Regions from separate parts of the Paeniglutamicibacter antarcticus genome, predicted to be linked through region 1. Evidence: riboswitches for the same ligand, from Rfam matches in the RefSeq annotation. Region 1 holds a riboswitch; the other holds the start of a gene.
What was found. A riboswitch is a leader RNA that binds a small molecule or an ion and turns the genes downstream of it on or off. The one in region 1 is predicted to bind S-adenosylmethionine.
Positions count from the first base shown of each region.

Region 2: it holds a riboswitch for S-adenosylmethionine, as region 1 does, so the genes downstream of both, ABEA12_RS01375 (hypothetical protein) here and ABEA12_RS05565 (OsmC family protein) in region 1, are expected to answer to the same signal.

Region 1 is NZ_BAABLK010000022.1:117,231-120,793, reverse strand. It holds gene ABEA12_RS05575 (glycosyltransferase family 2 protein) at 1-258, shown strand, start outside; gene ABEA12_RS05570 (MarR family winged helix-turn-helix transcriptional regulator) at 340-843, shown strand; SAM riboswitch class IV at 1,039-1,157, shown strand; gene ABEA12_RS05565 (OsmC family protein) at 1,198-1,743, shown strand; gene ABEA12_RS18625 (APC family permease) at 2,516-2,971, shown strand; partial or broken gene ABEA12_RS18620 (amino acid permease) at 2,971-3,399, shown strand.
Region 2 is NZ_BAABLK010000005.1:91,777-95,339, reverse strand. It holds gene ABEA12_RS01385 (App1 family protein phosphatidate phosphatase) at 1-696, shown strand, start outside; gene ABEA12_RS01380 (acyl-CoA thioesterase) at 697-1,161, shown strand; gene ABEA12_RS01375 (hypothetical protein) at 1,158-1,508, opposite strand; SAM riboswitch class IV at 1,607-1,731, opposite strand; gene ABEA12_RS01370 (histidine phosphatase family protein) at 1,778-2,389, shown strand; gene ABEA12_RS01365 (APC family permease) at 2,470-2,844, opposite strand; gene ABEA12_RS01360 (APC family permease) at 2,854-3,563, opposite strand, start outside.

The sequences.
Region 1 (3,563 bases):
AACGTGCGCGCACAACTGGACCTTGGCGTCGATGGCATCCACGACGATCTGGACTTCAGCTGCAAGCTCGAAGACGGAACAGCGGTCCTTTTTGACAGGCGGTTGCGCGTGGGGGCCGCCGGACGGGTTTTCTCCGGTCGTGGGACGTTGCGCGGGTCCATCCGCATGGCCCTGCGAACACTGGTCCACAACGGTTCCGGACCGGGGGTTTGGAACCGCTGGCGACGTCGATTGGTTCCACCGCGCCAGCAGCGCTAACCGGGCTGATTTGTGTAACATGATCTCCCTGCTTGATGCCGCGGAGCGAAAATCCGTTCCATCGAGACTAAAATGGTGGCCATGACCTCCCCATACTCCGACCCCATGCCGGCGCCGGAAATAACTTCCGTCGGATCACAACTTGAATCTCTGGTCTTGGAAGTGGAACACGAGTTCTCCCGGATAGCAGTCACGGCCCGACGGGGAATCCGCAAGAAAGCCACCTCCATCCACCCGGACCTTCAGCCACTGGGATACAACGTGCTTTCGATTTTGGTCCGCGAACACGCCCAGCAGCAAATAACCTTGGCAGAGGAACTGCAAGTGGACAAGGCCACCATGAGCCGGACGATCAAGTGGCTCGAGGCCCATGACCTGGTCACCCGGGTCCCGGACCCGCAGGACGGCCGGGCAATGCTGGTCAGCGTCACCAATCTGGCCAGGACCGGATTCCTCGATTCGAGTGCCGCCTCCCGCCAACGCTTGCGCAACCGCCTGGCATCCTGGGACGCCGGTGAAATCAGGCATTTCGCCGACCTGCTCTCGAAGCTGAACGACAGCGATTCCCAGCACCGCTCCGGCTGAGGGCAGCGGACCCTACCGCACGGCGTCTTGCGGTTTCTTCGCCACGAGATCGGAGATCCACCCGGAAAATCGTCAATACAGGGCCAAACGCCACCGTCATCCGGCCAACATTCGATATGATCCCGAGCTGTCATGACGAACCATTAAGGGCCCCTTTTGCTCCCGTGCCACGGATTCGGGAAGACTCAATAGCAGAATCACGAGCTCCAACCATTCACGGCCCTGGCCGGTTGGACCGCAACCCCCTTCGTCATAGCGGGGTGCGCCAGGTGAGGATTCGACGCCGCCTGCCTGGTTCGGCGTAAGTATGGCGTTGTGCTTGGTGCGCGCCAGCCACGAAAGGATCAACTTCCCATGTCAGAAATCCTGCTTGAAAACACCCTTGAAACGGTTCGCTCCCAAAAGCTCATTGCCGCCGGCACCGCCTGGGGCGATCGCATTGCCGCCAACACCGCAAGCGCGTCGCTGACCTTCACCACAAGCGGCGTTTCCACCGGATCGGTATCCAGTCAGATCACCGCCGGGAAGCACAGCTTCACCGTTGACGAGCCGGCGGCATTGGCCGGAGACGACGTGGCAGCCAGCCCCGTCGAGTTCGCCCTCGGCGCGCTCATTTCCTGCCAGGTTGTTGTCTATCGCCTGTACGCCCAACAGCTGGGCCTGAAGATCGATTCCCTGGAAGTCAACGCGGATGCCGACCTGGACGTGCGCGGGCTCTTCGGCATCGAGGCAACCGTTCGTCCTGGTTTCGGCGATGTGCGCCTGAAAGTGAAGATCGACGGACCGGAAACCCGCGAACGCTACGAGGAACTCCAAGCAGCCGTGGACACGCACTGCCCTGTGCTCGATATCTTCACCAACCCCACGCCGGTGAGCGTCGAGTTGGTCACCTCGAACTAGCACCACCAGGAACACGGCCGCGGGCCGGTGCCGATCATGCCGATCGGCACCGGCCCGCGGCTTCTTGCGTTGTTCCACCGGGGTTCTTGGCAGTCGCCACAGAAACCCCCGCTGTTCGCCCAAGCAGGATTCCAGCGGATATATCCCCCGGAAACATCCAGGGCAATCCCCGATTCAAGTTTCGCGGCACTACCACGACACAATGGATCGGTTCTGTTTTCTGCTCAGCAGCGTCGTTTGTGCTTCACACCGGTCGCCGGACTGGGTGCGGACCCGAACCCGGGTACTCAAGCAGTTCCCCGGCTCAGCGGCTGCGGCAAGGCCCAGGTCCGGGTCCCGATAGACCATCAGCCAGGGAAGCCGCCAGTGCAGCAGAAAAGCAGTGCATCATCCCCGGCATTTTCGCCACGTGCTTCGAATTCCGTAGCGGGTGTGGCCTGATAACGGGCAGCGGCACTTCGACGAGGATTGACCCGGCCGCGCCATCCGCGGGGTAAGAAGCGGATCCGTCCGCAGGCGGAAACGACGTCCACCAGGCCCAGGACGCGCTCAAGCGCGGGCTCGGCAGCCGACACCTGCAGATGACCACCATCGGCACCGGGCTGTTCGTCGCCTCCGGCGGCGCATTGGCCATCTACGTGATGGTTGGCCTGATGGTGTTCTTGCTGATGTAGTCCTTGGGCGAGATAGCCGCCAAGATTCCCGTCGCCGCGAAGCTGGTCGCAGCCGGGATCCTCATGGACTTCTGGTTCCCGGCTGGGTCTGGGCGGGAGTGTTTCTTGTCGTACTGACCGGGCTCAACGCGCTCTCGGCCAAGGCCGTTGGCGAATCCTGGTTCTGGCTTTCGCTGTTCAAGGTTCCCGCGGTGGTGTTGTTCCTGATCGCCGGGGTGCTGATGATCCTCGGGATCTTGGTCGAGCACCTGCCCGGGTTCAGCAACCGGCAAAACCGTGAGGATCTCTTACACGGCGGGTTCTCCTTCCACGGCACCGAACTAGTCTGCGTTACCGCCGGCGAGGCAAAGAATCCCAAGCGCGAGATACCGCGGGCAATCCGCACGTTTTTCTGGCGCAGCATGATTTTCTGCATCGGTTCCATCGTCGTCATCGGTTGCCTGGTTCCCTTCACCGATCGCAGTTCTCTTGGCTTCGGGCCTCGGCCGACGTCGCCGCTTGCCCGTTCACACTGGTTTTTGAGCGTGCAGGCATCGCATTCGCCGCGGCATTGATGAACGCCGTCATCCTCACCGCGATCCAGTCGGCGGGAAAGTCCTGGCTATATGCCTACACCCGGATGCTTTACGCCATGGGCCACGTCGGCAAGGCACCCAAGGTTTTGACCGCACCAGCGCACGCGGCGTCCCCACCTTCGCACTGCTGGCCACCTCCGTTGTGGGGCTCTTTGGATTCCTGTCGGCCATCGTCGGGCAGGGCGCCGCATACACCTGGCTGTTGAATGTCTTCGGGGCTCAGCGGTTTTATCCTCTGGGCGGGAACAGCCATCTCGCACTACAGGTTCAGGCGCGGTTTCTTGGCCCAGGGCAACAAGACAAGCGACCTGCCCTACCGGGCGACGCTCTTGCCCATCGGGCCATTGCGCGGCTTCGCCGTGCTGATCCTGGTGATCTCCGGACAAAACTTCGCGGCGGTCGTGGCCGGAGGGTCCTTGGCGGTGCTCTCCCCCTACAGCGGCATCCCGATCTTCCTGGGCTGTGGCTCATCCACCGGCACGTCATCAAGTCCAGGGTCTTGCCGTTGCTTGAGATGGACTTCGAGGCGCCTCCGCCAACCAATAGGCCCGCCGGGACCGAGAACTTCGGG
Region 2 (3,563 bases), on a different contig from region 1:
TGGCACCACATCACCCTGCACACCGAGGGAAGCCCCGCTGCCACCTCGCCGGTGTTGATCGTCGACGGGGCTGCCGGATTCGGAGTGGTCTCGGACGTGGATGACACCATCGTGGTCACCGCCCTGCCCCGCCCGCTGCTGGCGGCATGGAACTCCTTCGTGCTTTCCGAACATGCCCGGTTGGCAACCCCCGGGATGCCGGTGATGATGGAGCGGCTGATGCGCGACAAGCCAGGTGCTCCTACCTTCTACCTGTCCACCGGTGCCTGGAACGTCGCCCAGACGCTGACTCGCTTCCTCTCGCGCAACCTGTATCCCCAGGGGCCGCTGCTGTTGACCGACTGGGGCCCCACCGATCGCGGCTGGTTCCGTTCGGGAATGCAGCACAAGGCAGACCAGCTGCGTCGGCTGGCTGTGGAGTTCCCGGACATGAAGTGGCTGCTGATCGGTGACGACGGCCAGCACGACCCCTACCTCTACGCCGAATTCGCCAGGCGTTTCCCGGAACACGTCGAGGCCATCGTGATCCGCCAGCTAACACCTTCCGAGGCGGTGCTCGCCGGCGGGCGCAGCCAGGGGCTGCTGAACTCCACCCCCGGCGTGCCATGGGTCTACGAGCCGGATGGGGCACGCATCGCTGAAAAGCTGGAGTCCCTGGCCATCATTAGTTCCGACGGCGCGCAAGGAACGATGTAGGTGAGCGATGCGAAGATCCGCGTCAACGTCCCCATGCGCTGGGGCGACATGGACGCATACGGCCACATCAACAACGTGAACCTGGTCCGGATGATGGAAGAAGCGCGCATTGCCGGTTTTGGGGTGCCCGGAGGCACCGGCAAGCCAGGCACCGAACCGCTGGTCGACCTGTTTTCCACGGTTCCTGAAAACACGCAGATACTGGTGGTCGAGCACCGGGTCCGGTACTTGAAGCCGTTGGATTACCGCAATATACCGGCCTGCGTGGATTTGTGGATCAGCACCATCAAGGCCGCAAGCTTTGATATCTGCTACGAGTTCCACGATCCGGTGGACGGCGGGGTGCGCGTGCGAGCCGCCACCACCCTGGCGTTCTTCTCCGTTGGCACCCAGCGGTTGCTGCGCCTGGATGCCGCGAGCAGGCAAGCCTTGGGGCGCTACTCCGCCGATCCGATCTTCCGCTAGGACAGCTGCAGGTCGGCGGTTAACGCCTCGAAGTCCCGGGCCAGCGACTCGTTGCGTTCGAAGCGGCAGGGGGACAGCGGCTCGGTGGTGAACGAGAAATACCGCAGGCCGGCGCCCAGCGAAGGATCCGCCGGCAGTGCGATCGCGCCGTTGAGGAAATTCACCCGGCCCACCGAACCTCCGGACCCGGGTCTTGGCGCAATGCGCAAAAGCCGATGGACGGCGCCGATGTCGTGGGTATGGATACGTTGGTGCGCACCGGCCGCAAAGACATGAAGCGTGAGCTCCAAATTGAAGGTCCGCATGACCTCGATGTCGGCCGGGGCCCACAACGTGGGACGGGTCATCAGTCTCCTGAGGGCACCGGGGTGGGTGTGGTGGCCGCGGTGGTAGGACGTGCAGGGTTCAGCTGTCAGTGGCTGGTTGCGCAATGGGGGGCGCCTTTCGTGTGCTCTTGTCCCCAGGCAGCGGCTGCTGCCAAGGACCGCTTCGTCATCCGAACCACCCGTGAAGCATGGGGTTGGTGTGCGTCCCGGGTCGGAGCCCTGGGCTGGTACGCATCTCGTGAAGCTGTTTTCATCCTAGCAAAACCCGTACGACGATTTAGGCTGAAGGCATGAGACTGATCTTGATCCGCCACGGCCAGACCGCCTCGAACCTGGCCCAGGCACTTGATACCGCAGCCCCGGGGGCCCCGCTGGATGAAACAGGGCTGGCCCAGGCCGAAGCCTTGGTGGAACGGTTGGGCACCGAGGGCGATGACGTCGATGCGGTGTATTCCTCGACTTTGCTGCGCGCCAAGATGACGGCCGCTCCGCTGGCCCGCTCCCGGGGCCTGGACGTGGCCGAGCACGCCGGGCTGACCGAGATCTCCGCCGGGGAACTGGAAATGCGCAACGACCCCGACGCCCAGCTTGCCTACCGCGATGTATTCGTGCGGTGGTTATCGGGAGACCTGGAGGCCAAGATCCCGGGCGGGGAGGACGGTCGCAGCGCACTGGAACGCTTTGACGCGGTCATCGAAGGTGCCAGGGCGGAGGGTGCGGGAAAGCTGGTGGTGGTCAGCCACGCCGCGATGCTGGTGACCTGGCTTGCGACCCGGAGCATCAACTTCGATTCGACATTGCTCTCACCGCTGCCACTGGCCAACACCGGCGTGGTCACACTGGAGACGGCGGCGGGTTCCAATTGGAGGCTTCGCCGCTGGCAGGACAGGCACCTGGACTAGGAATGATTCCCATAAACGGAATCACCGCCCTCGCTGCTGTGGAACGCGACGAGGGCGGCATTGCTAAATCCCGGGTGAAGTCAGTCCTCGAAGCTCAGCTTCGGGGGAGTGACCCGGAATCCTCTGGTTCGAACAGCCAAAAAAATGGTGCCCAGGGCGAACCAGGTCAGACCTACGCCCAAGCTGGTTCCAGAAAGCGAAGTCCACAGCCAAATGGTCAACGCAAAGCCAACCAGCGGCATCAGAAGATAAATGATTATTGAGCGAGGCCCGCGTGCCTCGGCATCGATGAAGAAGTTCTTGATGACGGAGAGGTTCACCATCGAGAATGCCACGAGCGCTCCGAAGCTGACCACAGAGGCAGCAAGCTCCAGGCTGGCGAAGAGGCATGTCAGTGATACCAAAGAGACCGCCAACGTTGCGTATACCGGGGTTGCGAAACGGTGGTTGAGCATACCCAGACGTCATGGTAATAGTCCATCTCGGCCCATGGAGTAGAGGATTCGGGTCACACTGGCCTGAGAAGCCATAGCCGAGCCGAAGGCTCCCACGACGTAGACCGCCACAAAGATCGCTGTGAGCGCTACCCCGCCGACCCCCGCCATGAGTTCGACGCCTGCGGCATCTGAGTCTGTGAACGTGGTGTGATCAGGATGAACGAGGGCTCCGGCCCAACCTACGATGATGAAGATCGTTCCACCGGCCAGCGTGGTAAGCACGATTGATGCTGGGATCGACTTACTCGGATTTTTGGCATCCTCCGACAATGTTGAAATTGCGTCGAAGCCTAGAAACGAGAGAGACAGGATGGCAGCACCCGAGAAGATTGGACCGAGACCGTCGACACCAAATGAGAAAGGTGCCAGCAGGCTTGGTGCATCGGTGCTAAATACTTGATTGAGCACCAGAGCTACGAAGATGCCGATCATGAGCACTGAAGAGGCGACCACCGTAGCGCTTAACCTGCCGATGAACTTAATGCCAATGACGTTTAAACCCAACACTAGAGCCAGCGACACAATGGAGAATATCCACGCGGGGACTCCAGGGAACTGCGTGTTGAGGTAGATCCCGATCAGCATGAAATTGATCATAGGGATAAATAGATAGTCGAGCATCAATGTCCAACCGGTGGCGAATCCCACGCTGCTGCCAAAAGCCTTCTGGGTGTAGG